2 linked regions of the Flavisolibacter tropicus genome follow. The protein of the gene in region 2 interacts with the protein of the main gene of each other region in a pairwise test. Links are inferred from orthologs where the notes say so. Each region holds a gene or a part of one and is shown on either strand. Other genes may lie near its edges.

Region 1 (4,792 bases), 3.0 Mb from region 2 along the record:
AGGGCTGAAATAAAAAAAGCCTGCCCTGCACCTTCCAAAATAGTATTCAGCAAATAGGCCGCGCTGAAGTTCCAGATCGGATTCAAACAACCTTGTCCTTTGAGCCATAAGACCTGTACGTATTGCCTTAATTGGTCTTATAGCTAATTCTGAATACGTATAAAAGAAGTTATTTTCTTTCGTTTTAAAGTCAAACAGGTATTCACTTTCAGAATAGAAATCAAACTTCTTATAAATGATCTCCGTTTCTAAACCAGGCGCTATACCATTTGTATTTCCAAAAACAACGCCCCCCATGGGCACCAGTACAAACTCAACGGCTTTGCCAAACTTAAATCTCCGTCCTGCCCAAAGAGATGCGGTGTTCTTGTCTTCATAATTATAGCGGCCTTCCAGGTGTAGCGTTTTGTGTCGGGCATAAAAAGTAGGATTAAAAAAATCCTTTTCATCAGGGATAATGAATAATTCAGCCCAGGCTGAAAATTTCCATTGAGAACTAGTAGAATCGATTTTATTCTCTTGTGCCGACAATTTTAATGAGGCAAAGCCTAGTAATAACAATAAATACTTTTTCATATTTATCCCCCCAATGCAATTGTTATTGCCACCAGCAGTATTCCAATTAAAGTGACGGCAGCACTCATTTTCCATTTACTGAATCCTGCATATTTAGCCACCGACCACCCACATAAAAACATCATTATTATAGCAACCAAGTTTGAAACTCTTAAAGCAAGCATTGTATTATGCATAAATACAAATGGCACAACAACGGGGAAAGTTGTAATAAATACAAGGATAAAAAGAGCTATAGCTCTCTTTATATCATTAAATGTCAAATGCACTTTTCCTGAAACGCCGGGAAGTTTCATTAATCTACTTCTTATTTGCTCCAAATCCTCTTTCTCTAATACCGAGGCTACTACGGGTGGCAAGGCATGAGAAATGCACCTTCTTGCTTTTTCTTTGTCTGAGGTTTTTTGAATAGAATCGAATATTATTTTGTTTCTGCTATTTTGAGCTAAGACTCCAATGAGGTACATGGTTGCATCAACAAACCCCCAAGCCAGATTACAACCAATTGCACCAACAAGTAATTGCCTAATTTCAGCTCGATGAGTATTGGCAATACTAATTGAGCAAGTAAAGCTGAGCGCCATTATTAATCCGAACAAGATTTCTTCCGCTCGATCCATCGGATTCAATAACCTTGGAGATTTGACAAAATCTTCCATAAAAAGAATTTAAACTTCTAAAGCTCCGTACCCTTGCTGCCGTTGTCACTTCTTGACGCCGTAATAATGGCCATATTGAAAACTCCATATTATTTGACAGCAAGAGGCAGAAAAATTTAGGTCACCGAAAGATTTATTTGCAAAGTTACTTGTGGACGCTGCCTAGTATCTTAACTTATCTGGGATGGCAGGCTTGAAAACTAATTGATACAAGGAAAAATGATCAAAGAGAAAGCAATCATTCTTTTGGTAGACTGATAATAAAAAAAAGGAGTCACATTTCTGTGACTCCTTCGTTTGTTTTTGTCGGGAAGACAGGATTCGAACCTGCGACCCCCTGGTCCCAAACCAGGTGCGCTACCGGCCTGCGCTACTTCCCGGTCCTGTTATCGGGCTGCAAAGGTAAGTGTTCTTTACATTCCGATAACATTTTATTTTTCAGCGGTGAGGGAGGGATTCGAACCCTCGGTAGAGCTTTAAGGCCCTACGACGGTTTAGCAAACCGTTGATTTCAGCCACTCATCCACCTCACCTCCTTTTGCAAGGGGTGGCAAAAATAAAGGTAAGTGTCGAATTACCAAAAAAAAGAAACCCCAAATTCTAAAATTAATTTTAGAATTTGGGGTCTTACTACGTTCTTTCAATGTTTACAAAGAAGCCAATTGCACTTTTTGCTGCAACTCCATTACATTATCTCTGAATACACCATCAGTATCCATCAAATCTTTTACAGTTTGACAAGAGTGTATAACTGTAGTATGATCGCGGCCACCAAAGTGTTCTCCAATAGTCTTTAAAGAATTTTTCGTGAATGCTTTTGCTAAATACATTGTTATCTGACGTGCCTGCACAATCTCACGCTTTCTTGTCTTTTGCAACAATTTATCATAGGCCACATCAAAATAATCACACACCAGTTTCTGAATGGTATCGATTGTAATTTCCTTGCTTGATGATTTTACAAAGTTCCGCAACACTTTCTTAGCTAATTCCAAATCTATTTCTCTACGGTTTAGCGAAGATTGTGCCAACAAAGAAATCAATGCGCCTTCTAACTCGCGCACGTTATTATTAATATTATAAGCAATATACTTAACAACCTCTGATGGCATCTCCAATCCATCATTCTTCATTTTACGCTCTAATATTTCAATGCGGGTTTCATAATCCGGCATTTGAATATCTGCGCTTAACCCCCAACGGAAGCGGCTTAATAAACGCTCTTGTACCCCTTCCAAATCTTTTGGCGGCTTATCGGAAGTTAACACCAGCTGCTTACCTGATTGGTGCAAGTGATTGAAGATGGCAAAGAATGCATCTTGAGACTTTTCAGCTTTATTAAAGAATTGCACATCATCAATGATCAACACATCGATCAACTGATAAAAATGAATAAAATCATTGATGGCATTATTGCGGCTATGATCAACAAACTGATTGATAAACTTTTCAGAGCTCACATATAACACCACTTTATTTGGGTGCAAACGCTTTACATCATTACCTATTGCCTGCGCAAGGTGCGTTTTACCAAAACCCACACCACCATATATTACTAAAGGATTGAAAGAATTAGCACCTGGCTTTTCTGCAACGGTTTTGCCTGCACGACGAGCCACACGATTACAATCGCCCTCTACATAAGCATCAAATGTATAAATAGGATTTAGCTGCGGGTCGATATGCATTTTTTTCAACCCTGGTATCACAAACGGATTTTTTACTGGTGTATTGACCACCAAAGGGAAATCCATTTCATTATTGGAAAATGATTTATAGCCATGACCAGCTACATCAACCGTTACGGGCTTATTGTAATTGTTACCGCCGTCTACCATAATACGGTATTCCAGCTGGGCATCTTTACCCAACTCTCTTTTCAGCGTTTTAGCCAACAGGTTTACATAATGCTCCTCTAAGTACTCATAAAAGAATTGGCTAGGCACCTGAATGACTAGTATTTTTTCTTTTAAAGCAACTGGCTTAATGGGCTCAAACCATGTTTTGAAATGCTGCCATTCTACGATGTCTTTTATGATAGACAAACAGTTGGTCCAAACGAGATTGGCATTTTTCTCCATGTATATCGAACAGTTTTAGAATATGTTATTGAATTAATGAACAGTTAGTTTTTCACAAGATGTGTATAAATAAATTTGGATAGGACAACGAATATCTAAAGGAAGTTCGAGAAAAAAAATTTTTATATCTCAGTTTTTTGTGTAACTAATATGGATTGCGCTGAAATCATTTTTTTCTTGCTAGATTTTTCAAAAATAAAATCCAACCTACCCAGTTGTATACCCGCAAATCCGACTTGATTGATCAATACATCATCCCCCTTTTTATTCTTTATGACTACAGGTGCATCCAGGAACGTATGTGTATGACCTCCAATGATTAAGTCAATATTTTCCGACTCTTTTGCCAACACCTTGTCACACATTTTATTCTGATCTTCTTTATACTCATAACCTAGATGTGACAAACAAATAATCAGATCACAACCTTTTTGTTTTAATTCTGCGCTATATCTATTTGCCTGCTGAATGGGATCTAAATATTTTGTATTACCAAACAAATTGGCGGGCACCAATCCATCCATTGCAATACCCACTCCTAAGATACCAATCCTCAACCCTCCTTTCTTAAAAATCTTGTAAGGTTGAGAACGTCCTTCCATAGGCGTATTGGCAAAATCATAGTTACTGATAATCAACGGAAAAGAGGCATGCCGCTCTAACTGCAAGGCCAAGTTCCCTAACCCTGCGTCAAAGTCATGATTACCAATCGTTGTGGCATCATAACCCATAGAAGTCATGGCTTTGATCTCCGGCTCCCCTTTATATATATTAAAATAAGGAGTGCCCTGAAAAATATCACCAGCGTCTAATAATAACACGTGCTCTTCCTGCTTTCGGATCTGCTTTATGAGTTGTGCGCGAGCTGCCACCCCTCCTAATCCTTGATTACGACTCCCATCCATAGGGAAAGGATCTATGCGACTGTGTGTATCATTTGTATGAAGGATCGTTAACTTATGCGGCGCTTCAAAATAAGATGCTGCATGTGTCAGTTTAGAACCTACCAGAAAAGCTCCAGTTGTAAGTGCTGATTGTGTTAAAAACTTTCTTCTATTGAGCATTGGATACACGATTGTCTTCGGTTGCAGAAATATTTTTTCCTTGAGATTTCAATACTTTGATATAGTCAAAGATTGCATCACGCATTAAATAGCCATTTGTTTGCTGCGGAATAGGCTTTAGCATAGCAGCATTATCACCACCGTTTGCCACATAATCAGAATTAGCGATGATGTATGTTTTATTTAAATCAAGCGGCACCCCTCCTACCTTCACATTTACAGCTTTTTTATTTTGTATCTGCATAGTAAGTCCAGCTACTGGCCAGCCACCATGTGCAGCCGTTAAATCCAGGAATTGCTGCAACACATCGCCTTTTACTTTTTGCAGAATCAATAAATTGTCAAATGGCATTATTTCAAACACTTTACCACGAGTTACAGGACCAGCTGCCAACTGATTAATACGAATACC
Region 2 (4,813 bases):
CTATAGCAATATTATACAGGTAAAAGGATCGCACCGCACCGTATTGCTATATCCAACACGTATTAAACCCACTCAGCCAGTTCAACTGAAAGGGTTGCCAGAAGGCCCTATTTCCATAAGGATCGTTTCAGCTCTAGGTACCATTTGTATGGCAACTGTAACTAGTCAAAATGGGATAGGGGTGATAGAACCGCCACCGGCAGGCTTTGTAAAAGGGCTTTATTTAGTGTCAGTCATTGACTGTAACAATACAATCCATAATGCTAAACTGGTGGTTTATTAATGAAGTAGTAGCCTTGATCTGTTGATAGCATTGAGATGGATAAGTTTTTGCTGCTAATTTTTAAGTAGGGTAACAGGTGTTGCAGGATTGGTAGACGCAAAAAACTTAGCTATGAAATTTGGAAATTGGAAGGTGACGCAAGATGGCATTGTATGGAAAGGGCCAGGCTACAACGAGTTTGTTATACCCGCTACAGAACTGGTGGCGGAGCGGCCGGGTCTGTTAAGTACGCCTACTACGTACGAATGGATCATGCGGGCCACCGACGAGCACTGGCTTACCGAAGATGATCTCTATGACCTGAACTACGCCTTTGTATTCGCAGCCGCCCGTTATGGATTGAACTTCAATTACGAAACCTTCGACAATACGCTGGAGGAGCAATACGAGCGTTTTGACGACGAAGATGACGAAGACGATGACGACTATTAGGCTTTTAGAACCTTATCCTTTCTGGCGCTTATTTCAATCGGCCGTTGCGTTCTTCTTTGCGAAGCTGCGCATCAAACACAAAAGTGCCAAAGGGGAGAAAAGCGGCTATAAAAGCTAATGCTACTTTCTTCAGGGGCCAGTCGCGTTCACGATACATCATTAATACTGCTATTACAAAGGCTACGAACAATAACCCGTGTACCCAACCAACATACTTTACGGCTTCTGGTTGATCGGCCAGGTATTTTAGCGGCATGGCTATTCCTAACAAAACCAGTAGTGATAGGCCTTCAGCCATTCCAATAAAGCGCAAGCGACCCATAGGGCTTTCCAGCATCTTTTTCATAGACACGTTTTACTTTGGACCGCAAACCTACTACATTAACCGGCTGTCAACTGGTTTTTAACATAGGTTTCCAGCTAGCAGCGAAACAGAAGCCTAACTAGTCATTAGTCATTGGTTGGCATACAAAAGCCGAAGACTAAGCTACTTATTAAAGATTATCGCCATCTTAGGCTTGGCCCTTTTTCGGGTTTTGTTCGATATTGCTTCGATTCTTCTTCGATATTCCTTCGATATTGCTTCGATACATAGAATCGAACAACTATCGAATCAAATACGAAGAAAATGTGTTGTATTTTGCCGCTTGTCCCTTTTTTCTTGACCATTCCCTCCACTTCTTCATTCCTAATTTTTTGTTCAATATTCTTCATAATCCTGTTCATCCATTTTAAATCCTACGAATTCTTGGTCCTCCTTTTCTCCTTTCCCTCTTTTCATCTCTTAGCGCACCTCCGTGCCTTTCCTTAACTCTGTTCCTCCTACTCCGCGTCAATCGGCGTCATCTGCGGGATACCCGTGCGTGGGGGCTCCCCTTGCGGGGGCGGGTGCGTCTTTGTCAGCAGCCTGCTTTCACACTACCAAAAAAAACGCAATATTTATTTTGACTTTATTTATGCACAGGCCTTTTCCATATCGGTTAAACAATTCAAATTTGCTACCCCTCCAACCAAAACGTGCATAACTGCCCGAAAACTGTGGATAACTGCTGTATCGTTTGTGCGTTTATGGTACTAGGGATTTGATCCGGGTCATACTAATTTAGAGGACAGGTGTTGGTACACTTACTGCATCGTCCTATGAAATGCGCAGTATTAACCCTCATAGGAAAAACTTATGGACTTAACGAATCTGAACCGCGATAGAAAGAAAAGGAAGGCGCCCATGGATTTGAGCACGATGGTGTACGGTAAAGTACCCCCTCAGGCCAAAGAACTTGAAGATGCTGTACTAGGTGCTGTGATGCTGGAGAAAGGAGCATTTGATACGGTAGTGGAAATCTTGAAACCCGAATGCTTCTATGTAGACGCTAACCAGCGCATCTTCAAAGCCATGAAGAGCCTGGCCAATAAGAGCCAACCCATTGATATCCTGACGGTTGTGGAAGAACTGCGCATGTTGGAGGAGTTGGAAGCGGTGGGCGGCCCGTACTATGTAACCAAGCTGACCAACTCGGTGGTGTCGGCGGCTAACATTGAAGCACACTCCCGTATCATCCTGCAAAAGTTTATTCAGCGCGAGTTGATCCGCATCTCTGGAGAGATCATCAATGATGCGTATGAAGAGAGCGCTGACGTATTTGACCTGCTGGATCAGGCCGAGAGCAAGATGTATGAAGTTACCAGCAAGCACTTAAAGAGTTCCTACCAATCAATAGACTCGGTGTTGGTGCAAACCATTCAGCGTATTGAAGAAATGCGCCACCGCAATGAAGATATAACGGGCGTGCCGAGTGGCTTCCCTAGCTTGGATAAAGTAACCTATGGATGGCAGAATACTGACTTGGTCATCTTGGCTGCCCGTCCTGCCGTGGGTAAGACCGCCTTTGCCTTGAACCTGGCACGTAATGCTGCCCTGGATCCGCGCAAGCAAACACCGGTAGCCGTGTTCTCCCTAGAGATGGGGGCCGCTCAGCTGGTTGGTCGTATCCTTGCTGCCGAGAGCGAAATTCACCTCGAAAAGATCTCGCGTGGTAAGATGGAAGAACATGAAATGAAGCAGTTGTATGCCAAAGGTATACAGAAGCTGGCGCAGGCACCCATATTCATTGATGATACCGCTTCTTTGAACATATTTGAATTGCGCGCCAAGTGCCGCCGTTTGAAGAACATCAACAATATTGGTATGATCATCATCGATTATCTGCAGCTAATGAGTGGTACCGGTGGTTCCGGAAACCGTGAGCAAGAGATCTCTACCATCTCCCGTTCACTGAAACACTTGGCAAAAGAATTACAGGTGCCGATCATTGCCCTGTCTCAGTTAAGCCGGGAAGTAGAAAAACGTAAGGATGGTAACAAGATGCCGCAGTTGAGTGACCTTCGTGAATCGGGTGCCATTGAACAAGATGCCGACATGGTGTGCTTTATCTACCGTCCGGAATACTACGATGTAACGCAAAACGAAATGGGGGAGAGCAACCGTGGTGAAACCCATCTTCGTATAGCCAAGCACCGTAATGGTTCGTTGGAAACGATTGTATTGAGAGCCCGCTTGGAAATCCAGCGTTTCTTTGATGATAATGGTGGTGATGGAATGGGTAACGGCAATTTGCCTACCAACTGGAAGCCGGTTTCTGATTCTGACGGAGGTGGCGGTGCGCGCATGTTCATCCAAACCAGCAGTAAGATGAACGACTTTGGTGATGATGAAGATCCGTTCTAATACTAAGAGATTAAAGGTGGTGAAAGAAATAAAGAGGAGGCTTAGGCCTCCTTTTGTTTTGAGATGATTTCTTAGTTACCTTTTCGTTTTCACAAACCTTAAATTGAATCTTGGGACTTTAAAACATTCAATGCTTAATTGTTAAGTATTCAAAAAGATGGATTTAGATAAAAAATATGAATTCAAACAAAAGTTACATGCTAAGATAGTAGAGCAATTTCTTGGCAACCCCAAACACTTTTCAGATGTGTTATGGTATAATCATGAAACGTTTGCTTTGCACAGTCTTATGCAAGGCAACTTGGCTGAAGCAAAACAGCATTTCTATACATGTGGTAAATTAGATGAATACCGAATAAGGAGTTTTAATGATCGCATTTTTGATTATGGCATTAATCATGTTTGTTATGCACTTTTAAGTGACGCACATAATTTCTTAAAACAATATGCCCTGTTACGATATGAAAAAGGCAAAAATGCAGAAGCTGGAATGAATGAAATGATAACTCAAGGCTTTTCTACAATTATCTGCAATACCATTCAGTTATTCATATTGAACGATATTAAAGGAATTGAAAGGAACCTTAATATTATTGAAGAATTTACAGTTAAAAGAGACCCTTTTTTAGCACTTGATCTTCGCTTTTTTCAGGCATTACACGAAAGTAATTCACAGAAAATGTCAGAAACTATAGAGGAACTTGTTTCACCTTCTGTTCATAAAAAAAGAAATACAGACTCTGTTTTAAGTAATTGCATATCGATTCCTGCTATAGGTTATTTAAAACTTGCTTGGTTGAAAGGAAGTGAAATAATTCCACAGAGTTCTCTTTTGCCCAAAGAGTTATTGCCTGTAGACCCATTGCCTGTTTATAAGGATATTTATCCTTTTCTCTAATTCAAATAACTTGCTTGCACAAATGCCGTGTCCCTTTCAAATCACGATAGCTAGACTGAGGAGACTCGGCTGGAACCTAAGGACTAAAAGTAGATTGGGGTAACTATCATTGATAAAAAGAAAAAGGATGCTCAACTGAGCATCCTTTTTAGCTAGTAAAGCAACTAAACATTCAGTTGCTGCTACTCCATCATTAGTAGCGCAAAAGCATCAGGATATCTTCCTTATTTCTTTCACTAATAATCGGTATCTCTTCTTCTTTTACATGAGAAGTGATCCACGCCTCAATATTTTCTAGTGCAGAGCTGGATTCTTCAATAGTAGTGGCAAGTTTGCTCATTACAAGATCCATAACATACAATGCAGCAGATTCCTTAATCGTTAAAAGCATGTTTTATATTTTGATAGGTGATTTATAAGGTTAGATTTTCCAGGTACTTGTAGCCAGTTCCCGTATTAAGTAGCAAAATATTTT

The links. The genes of interacting proteins can lie anywhere in the genome.
Region 1: the proteins of dnaB (region 2) and dnaA interact in binary tests that used the Escherichia coli proteins (3 or more experiments, as listed by UniProt). The link is inferred for Flavisolibacter tropicus from one-to-one orthologs.

The regions. Positions count from the first base shown.
Region 1 is NZ_CP011390.1:1,933,506-1,938,297, forward strand. What follows is about bases 1,100-4,013. They hold dnaA (chromosomal replication initiator protein DnaA), read right to left. Parts: upstream 3,317-4,013; coding sequence 1,883-3,316; downstream 1,100-1,882. Other genes in these bases: SY85_RS08115 (VIT1/CCC1 transporter family protein), read right to left, coding at 1,100-1,235; SY85_RS08135 (bifunctional metallophosphatase/5'-nucleotidase), read right to left, coding at 3,439-4,013. Also shown: SY85_RS08110 (hypothetical protein), read right to left, coding at 1-576; more of SY85_RS08115, read right to left, coding at 579-1,099; more of SY85_RS08135, read right to left, coding at 4,014-4,380; SY85_RS08140 (5'-nucleotidase C-terminal domain-containing protein), read right to left, coding at 4,370-4,792. UniProt on the Escherichia coli protein: Plays an essential in the initiation and regulation of chromosomal replication. Binds in an ATP-dependent fashion to the origin of replication (oriC) to initiate formation of the DNA replication initiation complex once per cell cycle.
Region 2 is NZ_CP011390.1:4,924,757-4,929,569, forward strand. The notes cover bases 1,232-4,166. They hold dnaB (replicative DNA helicase), read left to right. Parts: upstream 1,232-1,892; coding sequence 1,893-3,440; downstream 3,441-4,166. Other genes in these bases: SY85_RS21145 (Imm49 family immunity protein), read left to right, coding at 3,598-4,166. Outside these bases: SY85_RS21120 (hypothetical protein), read left to right, coding at 1-283; SY85_RS21125 (hypothetical protein), read left to right, coding at 395-715; SY85_RS21130 (DUF3817 domain-containing protein), read right to left, coding at 744-1,061; more of SY85_RS21145, read left to right, coding at 4,167-4,338; SY85_RS21150 (hypothetical protein), read right to left, coding at 4,532-4,729; SY85_RS21155 (threonine synthase), read right to left, coding at 4,752-4,813. UniProt on the Escherichia coli protein: The main replicative DNA helicase, it participates in initiation and elongation during chromosome replication. Travels ahead of the DNA replisome, separating dsDNA into templates for DNA synthesis.